2 regions of the Streptacidiphilus albus JL83 genome follow, and region 2 is predicted to be linked to the other one. Evidence: riboswitches for the same ligand, from Rfam matches in the RefSeq annotation. Region 2 holds a riboswitch; the other holds the start of a gene.

Region 1 (4,966 bases), 3.3 Mb from region 2:
TGACCGCCCCACGGACGGGCACGGGCACCCGCACCGACCCGGTCGACTCCCCCGAGACGGCCCCGGCGGGTGCTCCGGCCGCTGCTCCGCGCACGGCGGGGGCGACGGCCTCCACCACCGCCTCCCCTTCGTCGATCGCCCAGCGCTCAGGCACGGTGGACGTGTTGGACATGGGTACATTCATGACGGCACCTCGGTTCCCCCCACGGCCATAGGCCGCGACATTCGAACGTCCGTATGTTCGGGCCTGCAAGTTCTCCGCCGACCGACTCCCCTTTGCTCCGGTCCGCCGAGATCCCCCTCGCAACTCCGGCATCCGCTCCGATTCCCCAGCGGAGCCCGGTAATGATCATTCTCGGATTCCATGATCCGAATTCCATGATCTTTTCCCGGGAGTCGGCGCCCCCACGGTATGTCGACTCCCACCAGTGAAACGGTACCCGGGCCCGGGAGCCCGCGTAAGAGATTCCGCTCCCTTGGGGTCGAATTTCCCAACCCAGCCGAAATCCCCCACCTCAACCGTGCTATTACTTCCCCTCTCAACCGGCGCCGCAATCGGACGCCCCTGCTCCGCCGCTACCGCCGGCCCGGCGACGGTTCGGCCAGCGCCCGCGCCAGCAGCGGGGCGGTGAAGGCGGTGCCGGCCACGAAGCGCAGCAGCGGGCCGAAGGTCGGCGCCGAGGCGAGCCCGGTGAAGTAGAGGCCGGGGACGCTGGAGCAGGACCACTCGTCGAGCACCGGCGAACCGGTGCCGGGGACCCGGCGGATGGCCGTCCGCACCTCGGCGGCCAGCCAGTCCAGGTGGGCGACGTCGACCCGGTAGCCGGTCGCGGCGAGGACGTGGTCCACCGTCAGCGTTCCGGTCCCCGCGCCGACGGCCGCCGAGCGGGTGACCGCGGACGCCGCCGAACCCAGCGTCAGCAGCACCTCGTCGCCGACCGGTTCGGCCCGCAGCACCGGACGCCCGGTGGCGATCGGCAGCTGCCCCTCCACCCGGTCCCGCAGCCACCAGCCGCCGGAGGGGCCGAGCACCCGGCGCACCAGCCGCAGCCGCGCCTGCACCGGCAGCCGGCGGACGGCCTGCGGCAGCTGACTGACCGCCAGGTGCGACCAGCCCGGACCGAGCGGGGAGTCCGGCTTGGCCGAGCGGTACAGCCCGGAGCGGCGCTCGACCGGCGGCGGGCTGCCCCAGAGCACCCTCGGCGCCCGGGCCACCAGCCGGACCTCGGCGCCAGCCTCGTGCAGCAGCGCCGCGCTCTCCAGCGCGGACTGCCCGGCGCCGATCACCGCCACCCGGCGTCCGGCGAAGGCCGCGAAGCCGGTGTGCTGGGAGCTGTGCGACAGCGGCCCCGTCGGATCCGGCCCCTTCGGCGCCAACCCGCGCAGCGCCGACGGCACATGGGCGATCCCGGCCAGCCCGCTGGCGACCACCACGGCCCGCGCCTCGAAGGACTCGCCGTCCTCCAGGGTGACCCGGAAGCCCTCCGGCAGTCGGGCCACCCTGGCCACCGGCACCGGCTCCGCCTGCGGCGCCAGCCGCCGCTGGAACCACTCGCCGTAGCGGACGAAGTCCGCCACCGGGATCGGGTGCAGCTCGTCCAGCGGGGCCCGGCCCTCCGCCCGGCAGAAGTCGGCCAGGGTGCTGCCGGCCCCGGGGGCCGAGATGCTGGAGGCGTCGGGCGTCGACTTCAGGTACATGCCGGTCGGCATCCTGGTCCGCCAACTGTCCATCACACCGCCGAAGATCCGGACCGGTGCGGCGCCGCGGGCCAGGTGCGCGGCCACGGAGAGGCCGTACGGTCCCGCCCCCACGATCACGACAGGTGCACTACCGTTCATCGCTCAGCTCCCCAGCTTGATGACGTTCCGTCTCGCCCTGGTCCCGCTCCCTGATCGGTGGGTCCATGCTGCTACGGAACGGCTCCCCTGTCATGGGTTCGATCGGATTTGCGATCGGCGGCGCCGGGGCCTGGACCGGGGCCCGGCACGGGACTTGGCGAAAGCGCGTCGACGCAGGCCGTGCCCCGGGCATCATGGATCCACCGATCGGGGAGCGGGACCAAGCAGGGGGGCTGCCTTGGACAACGGACGGGACCGAGGGCTCGACATCGGACTCGACAGACGGGTGCCGGTGCTCGTCGTCAAGATCGGCCGCTACCCGCTGCACCACGGCGGGGTGGGCGCCATCCGCAGCCTGGGCCGGGCCGGCGTCCCGGTCTACGCGATCACCGAGGACCGGGCCACCCCGGCCGCGCTCTCCCGCTACCTCCGCGGCCGCTTCGTCTGGCCCACCGTCGGGACCGAGCCGGCCGAACAGCTGCTGGCCGGGCTGACCCGGATCGCCCGGCAGGTGGCGGCCCGCGAGGGCCGCCGCTGCATCGCCCTGCCCACGGACGACGAGGCCGCCGTGCTGCTCGCCGAGAACGCCGCGGAGCTGGCCCCGTACCTGGTGATCCCGGCCGTCCCGGCCGAACTGCCCCGGGCGCTGGCCGGGAAGCAGTCGCTGCACCGGCTCTGCCTGGAGCACGGGGTGGCCACCCCGCGCTCGGTGCTGCCGCGCACCCCGGCGGAGCTCGCGGCCGCCGCCGAGGAGCTGGTCTTCCCGATCGTCGCCAAGAACGCGGACCCCTACGCCCGGCTCAGCGATCCCGCGGTCGGTTCGACCACCCTGCTGGCCGACCGGGCCGCGCTGACCCGGCTGGCCGCAGGCTGGCCCGCCGCCATGCCCCGGGTGCTGCTGCAGGAGTACCTGCCGATGGAGCACGCCGAGGACTGGATCGCCCACCTCTACTGCGCCGGCGGCGGGTCCGCAGGCGGGGCCGAGGAGAGCGGGGCCGACGGGGCCGCGGTCAATCAGGACGTGGTGTTCACCGGCGTCAAGGTCCGTTCCTGGCCGCCGCGCGGCGGCGTCACCGCCCACGCCTACACCACCGCCAACCCGGAGCTCGCCGAGGAGAGCGCCCGCTTCTGCCGGGCCGTCGGCTTTCACGGCATCTGCGACCTGGACTGGCGCTACGACCGCCGGGACGGCCGCTACAAGCTGCTGGACTTCAACCCCCGGGTGGGGGCGCAGTTCCGGCTGTTCGAGACCGGCCCGGGGATCGACCTGGTCCGCGCCCTGCACCTGGACCTCACCGGCCGGGCCGTGCCCAAGGGCGACCAGTTGGAAGGCCGCAGCTTCACCGTCGAGATCCTGGACGCGCCGGCCCGGGTCGCCTTCGGCCGGGGCCACCGCTCCGCGCAACTGCCGGAGGGCGCCTCGGCCCCGCCGGTGCGCCCGCGCGGCCGGCTGCGCGAGCTGGCCTGGGCGGCGGCCGACGACCCGCTGCCGGCGGTGTCGGCCGCGCTGCGCTCGGCCGGTCCGGCCTCGCACCGGCTCGGGTCCGCGCTGCGCTCGCTGCTGCCGCCCGCGCACAGTTGAACGGATGAGCGGGCGAGCGGGGGCGCAGGGCAGCTGACGTGGGAGAGGACACACAGCGCGCGGTTGACTCCCCGATGCGCAGCGTGGTGGGATTCCGGGGCCTGATACGGCGGCAATGATGAGGAAGTCCGGTGCGAATCCGGCGCGGTCCCGCCACTGTCACCGGGCGGCCGCTCCACCGGGCGGACCGTCCGCGAGCCAGGAACTCTGGCCGCCGTCACCACGATCCGGGGCGCGGACCCCGAGTGAGGACTGCCACCATGCGCCCAGTCGCACCCCCGCCTGCCCCGGCCGCCCGACTGGTCGGCATCGGCATGGGACCGGGTGATCCGGAGCTGGTGACCGTCAAGGCCGTCCGCCTGCTGACCGAGGCCGACGTGGTCGTGGTCCCGGTGATGGACAGCGGCGAGACCGGCCGGGCCGAGGCCACCGTGCTGCACCACGCCGCCGCCGCCAAGGTCGAACGGATCGTCTTCGCCCTGAACGAGCGTCAGGACCGGGCCCGCCGCGAGGCCGCCTGGGACGCCGCCGGGGCCCGGGTCGCGGAACTGCTGCGGACCCACGGGCTGGTGGCCTTCGCCACCATCGGCGACCCCAACGTCTACTCCACCTTCACCTATCTGGCGCAGACCCTGACCGCGCTGATCCCCGGGCTGGCGGTGGAGACCGTGCCCGGGATCACCGCCATGCAGGACCTCGCCGCGCGCAGCGGCACCGTCCTGGCCGAGGGCACCGAGCCGCTGACCCTGGTCCCGGTCACCGCCGGGTCGGCCGTCCTCCGGGACGCCCTGGCCGGTCCCGGCACCGTCGTCGCCTACAAGTTCGGCCGGCTGGCGGCCGAGGTGAAGGCGGCCCTGGCGGACACCGGGCGCGACCGGGACGCGGTCTGGGGGGCCTCGCTCGGCCTGCCCGACGAACAGATCCGACCGGCGGGACACCCCCTCGACGGTCCGCTCCCCTACCTGTCCACGCTGATCGCACCGGCGACCCGAACCACCCGCGGAGGCAAGCTGTGAGCAGCGCGACCCCTGAGGCCGATCCGACGGCCGAGTCCGAACCGGTCGGCAGGATCACCTTCGTCGGCGCCGGCCCCGGCGCGGCCGACCTGCTGACCTTCCGCGCCGCCCGTGCCATCGCCGAGGCCGACACCGTCATCTGGGCCGCCAGCCTGGTCCAGGAGGAGGTGCTGGAGCACGCCCGGCCGGACGCCGAGATCCTCGACTCCTCGCTGATCCCGATGGAGGACGTGCTCGCGGTCTACGCCCGTGCCGCCGCCGAGGGCCGGAAGGTGGCCCGGATCCACTCCGGCGACCCCTCGCTCTGGGGCGCGGTGCAGGAGCAGTTGGACCGCTGCCGCGAGCTCGGCCTGGAGACCGAGATCGTCCCCGGCGTCTCCTCCTTCGCGGCCGTGGCCGCCATCGCCCAGCGCGAGCTGACCATTCCCGAGGTCGCCCAGAGCGTGATCCTGACCCGGCTCGGCGGCGGCAAGACGCCGATGCCGCCCGGCGAGGAGGTCCGCGACTTCGCCCGGCACGGCACCACCAT
Region 2 (4,966 bases):
GGCGCGGGTCTCCGCGTAGGCCTCGTGCCGACCGAGCCGCTCGGCCAGGTCGCAGCTGGTCTCGTAGGCGGCCAGCATGATCCGCTCGGAGATCCGGGTGGACAGCGCCTTGGCCTCGGCCGAGTCGAAGGCCAGCCGGCGCCGGAAGAAGACGTCCTGGAGGCCCATCACGCCCAGGCCGACCGGCCGCCAGCGGGAGTTGGAGGCGCCGGCCTCGGGGGTCGGGTAGAAGTTGATGTCCACCACCCGGTCCAGGAAGGTCACCGCGGTGCGGACGGTGGTGTCCAGCCGCTCCCAGTCGACCTCGCCGTCCGGCAGCAGGTGGGCGGCCAGGTTGACCGAGCCGAGGTTGCAGACGGCGGTCTCGGAGTCGTCCGTGACCTCCAGGATCTCGGTGCAGAGGTTGGAGGAGTGGACGGTGCGGCCGGGCAGCGCGGTCTGGTTGGCGGCGCGGTTGGAGGCGTCCTTGAAGGTCATCCAGCCGTTGCCGGTCTGCGCCAGGGTGCGCATCATCCGGGCGTACAGGGTGCGCGCCGGGATGCTGCGCACGGCCAGGCCGGCCGCCTCGGCCTTGGCGTAGCCGGCGTCGAACTCGGCGCCCCACAGGTCCACCAGCTCCGGGACGTCGCCGGGGGAGAACAGCGACCAGTCGCCGTCGGTCTCGACCCGGCGCATGAACTCGTCCGGGACCCAGTGCGCCAGGTTCAGGTTGTGGGTGCGCCGGGCCTCCTCGCCGGTGCTGTCGCGGAGCTCCAGGAACTCCTCGATGTCCGCGTGCCAGGTCTCCAGGTAGACGCAGGCCGCGCCCTTGCGCCGGCCGCCCTGGTTGACCGCCGCGACCGAGGAGTCCAGCGTCCGCAGGAACGGCACGATGCCGTTGGACTGGCCGTTGGTCCCCCGGATCAGGCTGCCGCGGGAGCGGATCCGGCTGTAGGAGAGGCCGATGCCGCCGGCGTGCTTGCTCAGCCGGGCGATCTGGGCGTAGCGGCTGTAGATCGAGTCCAGCTCGTCCAGCGGCGAGTCCAGCAGGTAGCAGGAGGACATCTGCGGGTGCCGGGTGCCGGAGTTGAACAGGGTCGGCGAGGAGGGCAGGTACTCCAGCCGGCTCATCAGCCGGTAGAGCTCCGCCACCTCGGCCACGGACCCGGTGTCGCCGCCGATCTGCAGGCCGCAGGCCACGCGGAGCAGGAAGTGCTGCGGGGTCTCGATCACCTGACGGGTGATCGGGTGGCGCAGCAGGTAGCGGGAGTAGACCGTGCGCAGGCCGAAGTACTCGAAGCGGTCGTCGGCGGTGAAGTCGATCACCGCGTCCAGGGCGTCGGCGTGGGCGGTGACGAACTCGGCGGTCGCGTCGCCGATCAGGCCCTCCCGGTGGCCGACGGTGACCGAGGCGGCGAAGCAGGTGGCGCCCTGGCCGCTCGCCTCCTCGCGGATCTCCTCGGCCAGCAGCCGGGCGGCGAGCCGCGAGTACTGCGGGTCCTCGGCGATCAGCGCGGCGGCGGCCTCGGTGGCCAGCCCTCGCAACTCTGCGTAGTCGGCGGAGCCGCTGCGCCCGCGCAGGGCGGCGGCGGCGACCCGGCCGGGGTCGACCTCGGTCAGGTCGACGGAGCGCTCGGTGAGGGTACGCAGCAGGGCGGCCCCGGGGCCGTCGGCGGTTCCGGGGGCACCGGGTCCACCTGCCTGCTGGGGCAGGGTGGCGGTGGCTGTGTCGATCACTTTTCGCTCCTCGTCGGCGGCCGGTCGGCGGTGGGTCGCGACGGGCGGGATCGAGGCGCGCAGGCACGCATGAAGGCAGCGCGCAGCACATCCTCGGCCCACCCGCGAGGCCCGGAAGTTCACGGCTGTCGGCAGGTCATCGGACTTGCGGCCAGGCAGAAGCACCGGCCGCTCACCGCTGCGGGGCAGTCCCGGATTCGCACCGGGTTCCCCTGCGTCGACAGCGAGAGTGAGCATACATCTGGTGGCGCTTCTCAGAAGCACCACCAGATGTTGTGTCGGACGTGAGGAGATTCACCCGACGACTGGAACCGGCAATTCCGCTCCGTCGACCCCGGTCGTGCTACCGGAGGTCGAGCGAATAGGTCATCAGTTGCACTCCGGGGACCGGGGACCAGTCGCGTTCGGGGGTGCGGACGAAGCCCAGCCGGTCGTATATCCGGTGGGCGTGGACCATGGCGTTCTGGGTGGACATCACCAGCCGCGGCAGGCCGAGCTCGCGGGCCCGGTCGATGCAGCCGCGGACCAGCGCCTCGCCCGCGCCCCGGCCGCGGGCCTCGGCGGAGACGGCCAGCATCCGGAACTCGCCCTCCTGCTCCTGGGCCAGGTCCGCGTAGGGCGAGCCGGGCGGGGCGAAGGTCACCGACCCGAGCAGGGCGCCGCTCGCGGGGTCCACCGCGACCAGCAGTTCGGCCTGCACCGAGCGGTCGCGCCCGTCGCGCAGTCGCTGTGCGTAGTCGCCGTCGCGCGCGGTGTGCCCGTCGGCGATGAATGACTCGGCGGTGAGATGGCCTGCGGCGTCGAGCTCCGAGTCGAGAGCGGGGCGGATGATGATGTTCATCCTGGAAGTCTGCCCGACGCCGGGCGGACACCCGGACGGCGGGTGCGGCGGGGGCGCCCGCCGGGCGTGACCGCTGGTGGCGTGTCAGATTCGGAGCGTGACCAAGAAGAGGATGCGGCAGACGATGGGGCTGGGCCTGGCCGCGGCCCTGGCCGGGCCGCTGCTGGCCGTCGGTGCGCCCGACCGGGCCGCGGCGGCGACCCCGGCCCGGGGACGGCCAGGGCGGCGCCCAGGGCGGCGGCGGACGGCTCCACGGCGGCACGGCGGCAGCCCGCCCGGTCCGCGCCGGGCTGCGGGCTCGAACTGGTCCAGGGGAAGCGGCAGGCGCTGGCACTGCGGCTGCGGGGGCTGCACCGGGTGTACCCGGCCGGCGGCCGCTGGTCGCGTTTCTCGCTGACCGTCGGCAACCGGCTGGCCGTGCCCTGCCGACGGGTCGCCGCGGTGGTGGTCTTCGGGGCGCGCTCCCGCACCCTGCACCGGGGCGACGTCCAGCTGCAGTGGCGGAGGGCGGCCGGGCGCTGGAACCCGGTGGGGCTGCTCGACGAGGCGGGGGTGCTGGCCGGGAAGGTCGGGCCGGCCGCCGGGACCGGCCTGGCGGCCGGGAGCCGCACCGCCGTCCCGCTGCGGCTGCGCTTCGGCCGGTCGGCTCCCGATGGTCAGTGGCTGACCATGGCCGTGGGCTTCGTGCCGGTCCGGCTGGGCGGCCAGTCGGTGCCGCTGCCGGTGGGCGTCTCCGAGCCCTACCTGTTCCGGGTGGAGCGGGCCCGCCGGGTGCGGCGGCACGTCCGTCCGGCGCAGCCGGAGACGCAGTGGACGGCAGAGTGGACGGCGCAGTGGGCGGCGCGGCCGTCGGCCGACCGGGCGGACCGGTGGCGGCCGCAGCTGGCCGACACCGGCTCGGCCGGGGTCGGCCCGGCCGCGCTGACCGCGCTGGCCCTGCTCGGCGTCGGCGCCGCGCTGCTGCTCGGGACCGGCCGCGGCGTCCGGCGACGGGGACCCGGGCCCGGACGGGGGCTCAGGCCGGGCGGGTGAACAGCCGCCGGACCTGCTCCAGCTCGGCCCCGGTCAGCCCGTGCGCCCGGAGGAACCCGGCGGTGCTGCCGTGGCGGGCGGTCACCCGGTCCAGGAACAGCTCCAGCAGGACCGGGTGGACCGGCCGGGAGATCCGGTCCACGCCGAACTCGTCCAGGTAGTGGACGGGCTCGCCGAGCAGCCCGAGGCCGGTGTTGGAGAGCACGTAGTCGGCGTCGATGGTGCGCCGGTCGACCCCGAGGACGTCGAGCAGCACGGCGACGGTGATCCCGGTCCGGTCCTTGCCGACGGCGCAGTGGACCAGCGCGGGCAGCGCCCCGGGCTCCAGCAGCCGGCGGAGGCAGGCGACGATCGGGGGACCGGCCACGTCGGCCATGAAGACGTACATCGAGTCGAGGCCGTCGAAGTGGACGCCGTCGGCGGCGGCGGCCGTCCGGGCGGCGGCGATCCTCCCGGCGGTGTCGGCGGTGTCGGCGGTGTCGGCGGTGTCGGCGGTGTCGGCGGTGTCGGCGGTGGAGGCGGCGGCGTTCACGGCCGAGCCGGGGTCGGCCGAGTCGGGGTTGGCCGAGTCGGGGTTGGCGGAGGCGTCCGGCAGCGGCGGCAGTGTCGGCAGGGAGACCAGGGTGTACTCCAGGCCGTGCCGGAGGTCCGGCCAGCAGGCGACCTCGGGCCCTCCGCGCAGGTCGACGACGGTGCTCAGGCCGAGCTCGGCGAGCCGGGCCGCGCCCTCGGGCCGAAGCTCGCCGAGCGAACCGGAGCGGAACAGCACGCCGTCGCGGACCCGGCCGCCGTCGGCCGTGGCGTGGCCCCCGGCGTCGCGCAGGTTCCGGACACCGGGGACGTCCAGCAGCCGGGCGGCGTCCGCCGGGTCGCCGAGGGCCGCGCCGGACAGGGATATCGCTGGATTGTCGGTGGTCTCCATGGCTGCCACCCTAGAGTGCCGTGCCGTCAGATCCCGGCGGAGGAGCCGAGGTCGGCGGCGATCGCTGCCAGGAGTTCGCGCGCCGTTGTGCGGGCGTCGCCGAGCGCGTCACTCGACGGCACCGGGACCACCACCTCCAGGTAGCACTTGAGCTTGGGTTCCGTCCCGGAGGGGCGGACCACCACCCGGGCCGAGGCGACCCCGTCGCCGCTCAGCCGGTAGCGCAGCCCCTCGGTGGGTGGGAGGCCGTCGGCGCCCTGCCCCAGGTCCTCGGCGGAGTCCACCCGCAGGCCGCCGAGGACGGTCGGCGGGCGCTCGCGCAGCCCGGCCAGGACGGCGGCCATGCGGTGCGGGTCGTGCAGCCGGGCGGAGCGCTGCTCGGTGGCGTGCAGGCCGTGGGTGAGCGCCAGGTCGTCCAGCAGGTCGCCCAGGGTCCGGCCGGACTCCGCCAGCAC

The links. Region 2 has a riboswitch for cobalamin ahead of BS75_RS14955 (ribonucleoside-diphosphate reductase subunit alpha). Riboswitches for the same ligand answer to the same signal wherever they lie in the genome.
Region 1: it holds a riboswitch for cobalamin, as region 2 does, so the genes downstream of both, cobI (precorrin-2 C(20)-methyltransferase) here and BS75_RS14955 (ribonucleoside-diphosphate reductase subunit alpha) in region 2, are expected to answer to the same signal.

Annotation. Positions count from the first base shown of each region.
Region 1 is NZ_JQML01000001.1:6,760,576-6,765,541, reverse strand. It holds gene BS75_RS29760 (glycosyltransferase family 2 protein) at 1-172, opposite strand, end outside; gene BS75_RS29755 (FAD-dependent oxidoreductase) at 577-1,839, opposite strand; gene BS75_RS29750 (carboxylate--amine ligase) at 2,078-3,421, shown strand; cobalamin riboswitch at 3,515-3,651, shown strand; gene cobI (precorrin-2 C(20)-methyltransferase) at 3,682-4,437, shown strand; gene cobM (precorrin-4 C(11)-methyltransferase) at 4,434-4,966, shown strand, end outside.
Region 2 is NZ_JQML01000001.1:3,482,052-3,487,017, reverse strand. It holds gene BS75_RS14955 (ribonucleoside-diphosphate reductase subunit alpha) at 1-1,692, opposite strand, end outside; cobalamin riboswitch at 1,830-1,999, opposite strand; gene BS75_RS14950 (GNAT family N-acetyltransferase) at 2,060-2,557, opposite strand; gene BS75_RS14945 (hypothetical protein) at 2,915-3,589, shown strand; gene BS75_RS14940 (tyrosine-protein phosphatase) at 3,573-4,511, opposite strand; gene BS75_RS14935 (phospho-sugar mutase) at 4,538-4,966, opposite strand, start outside.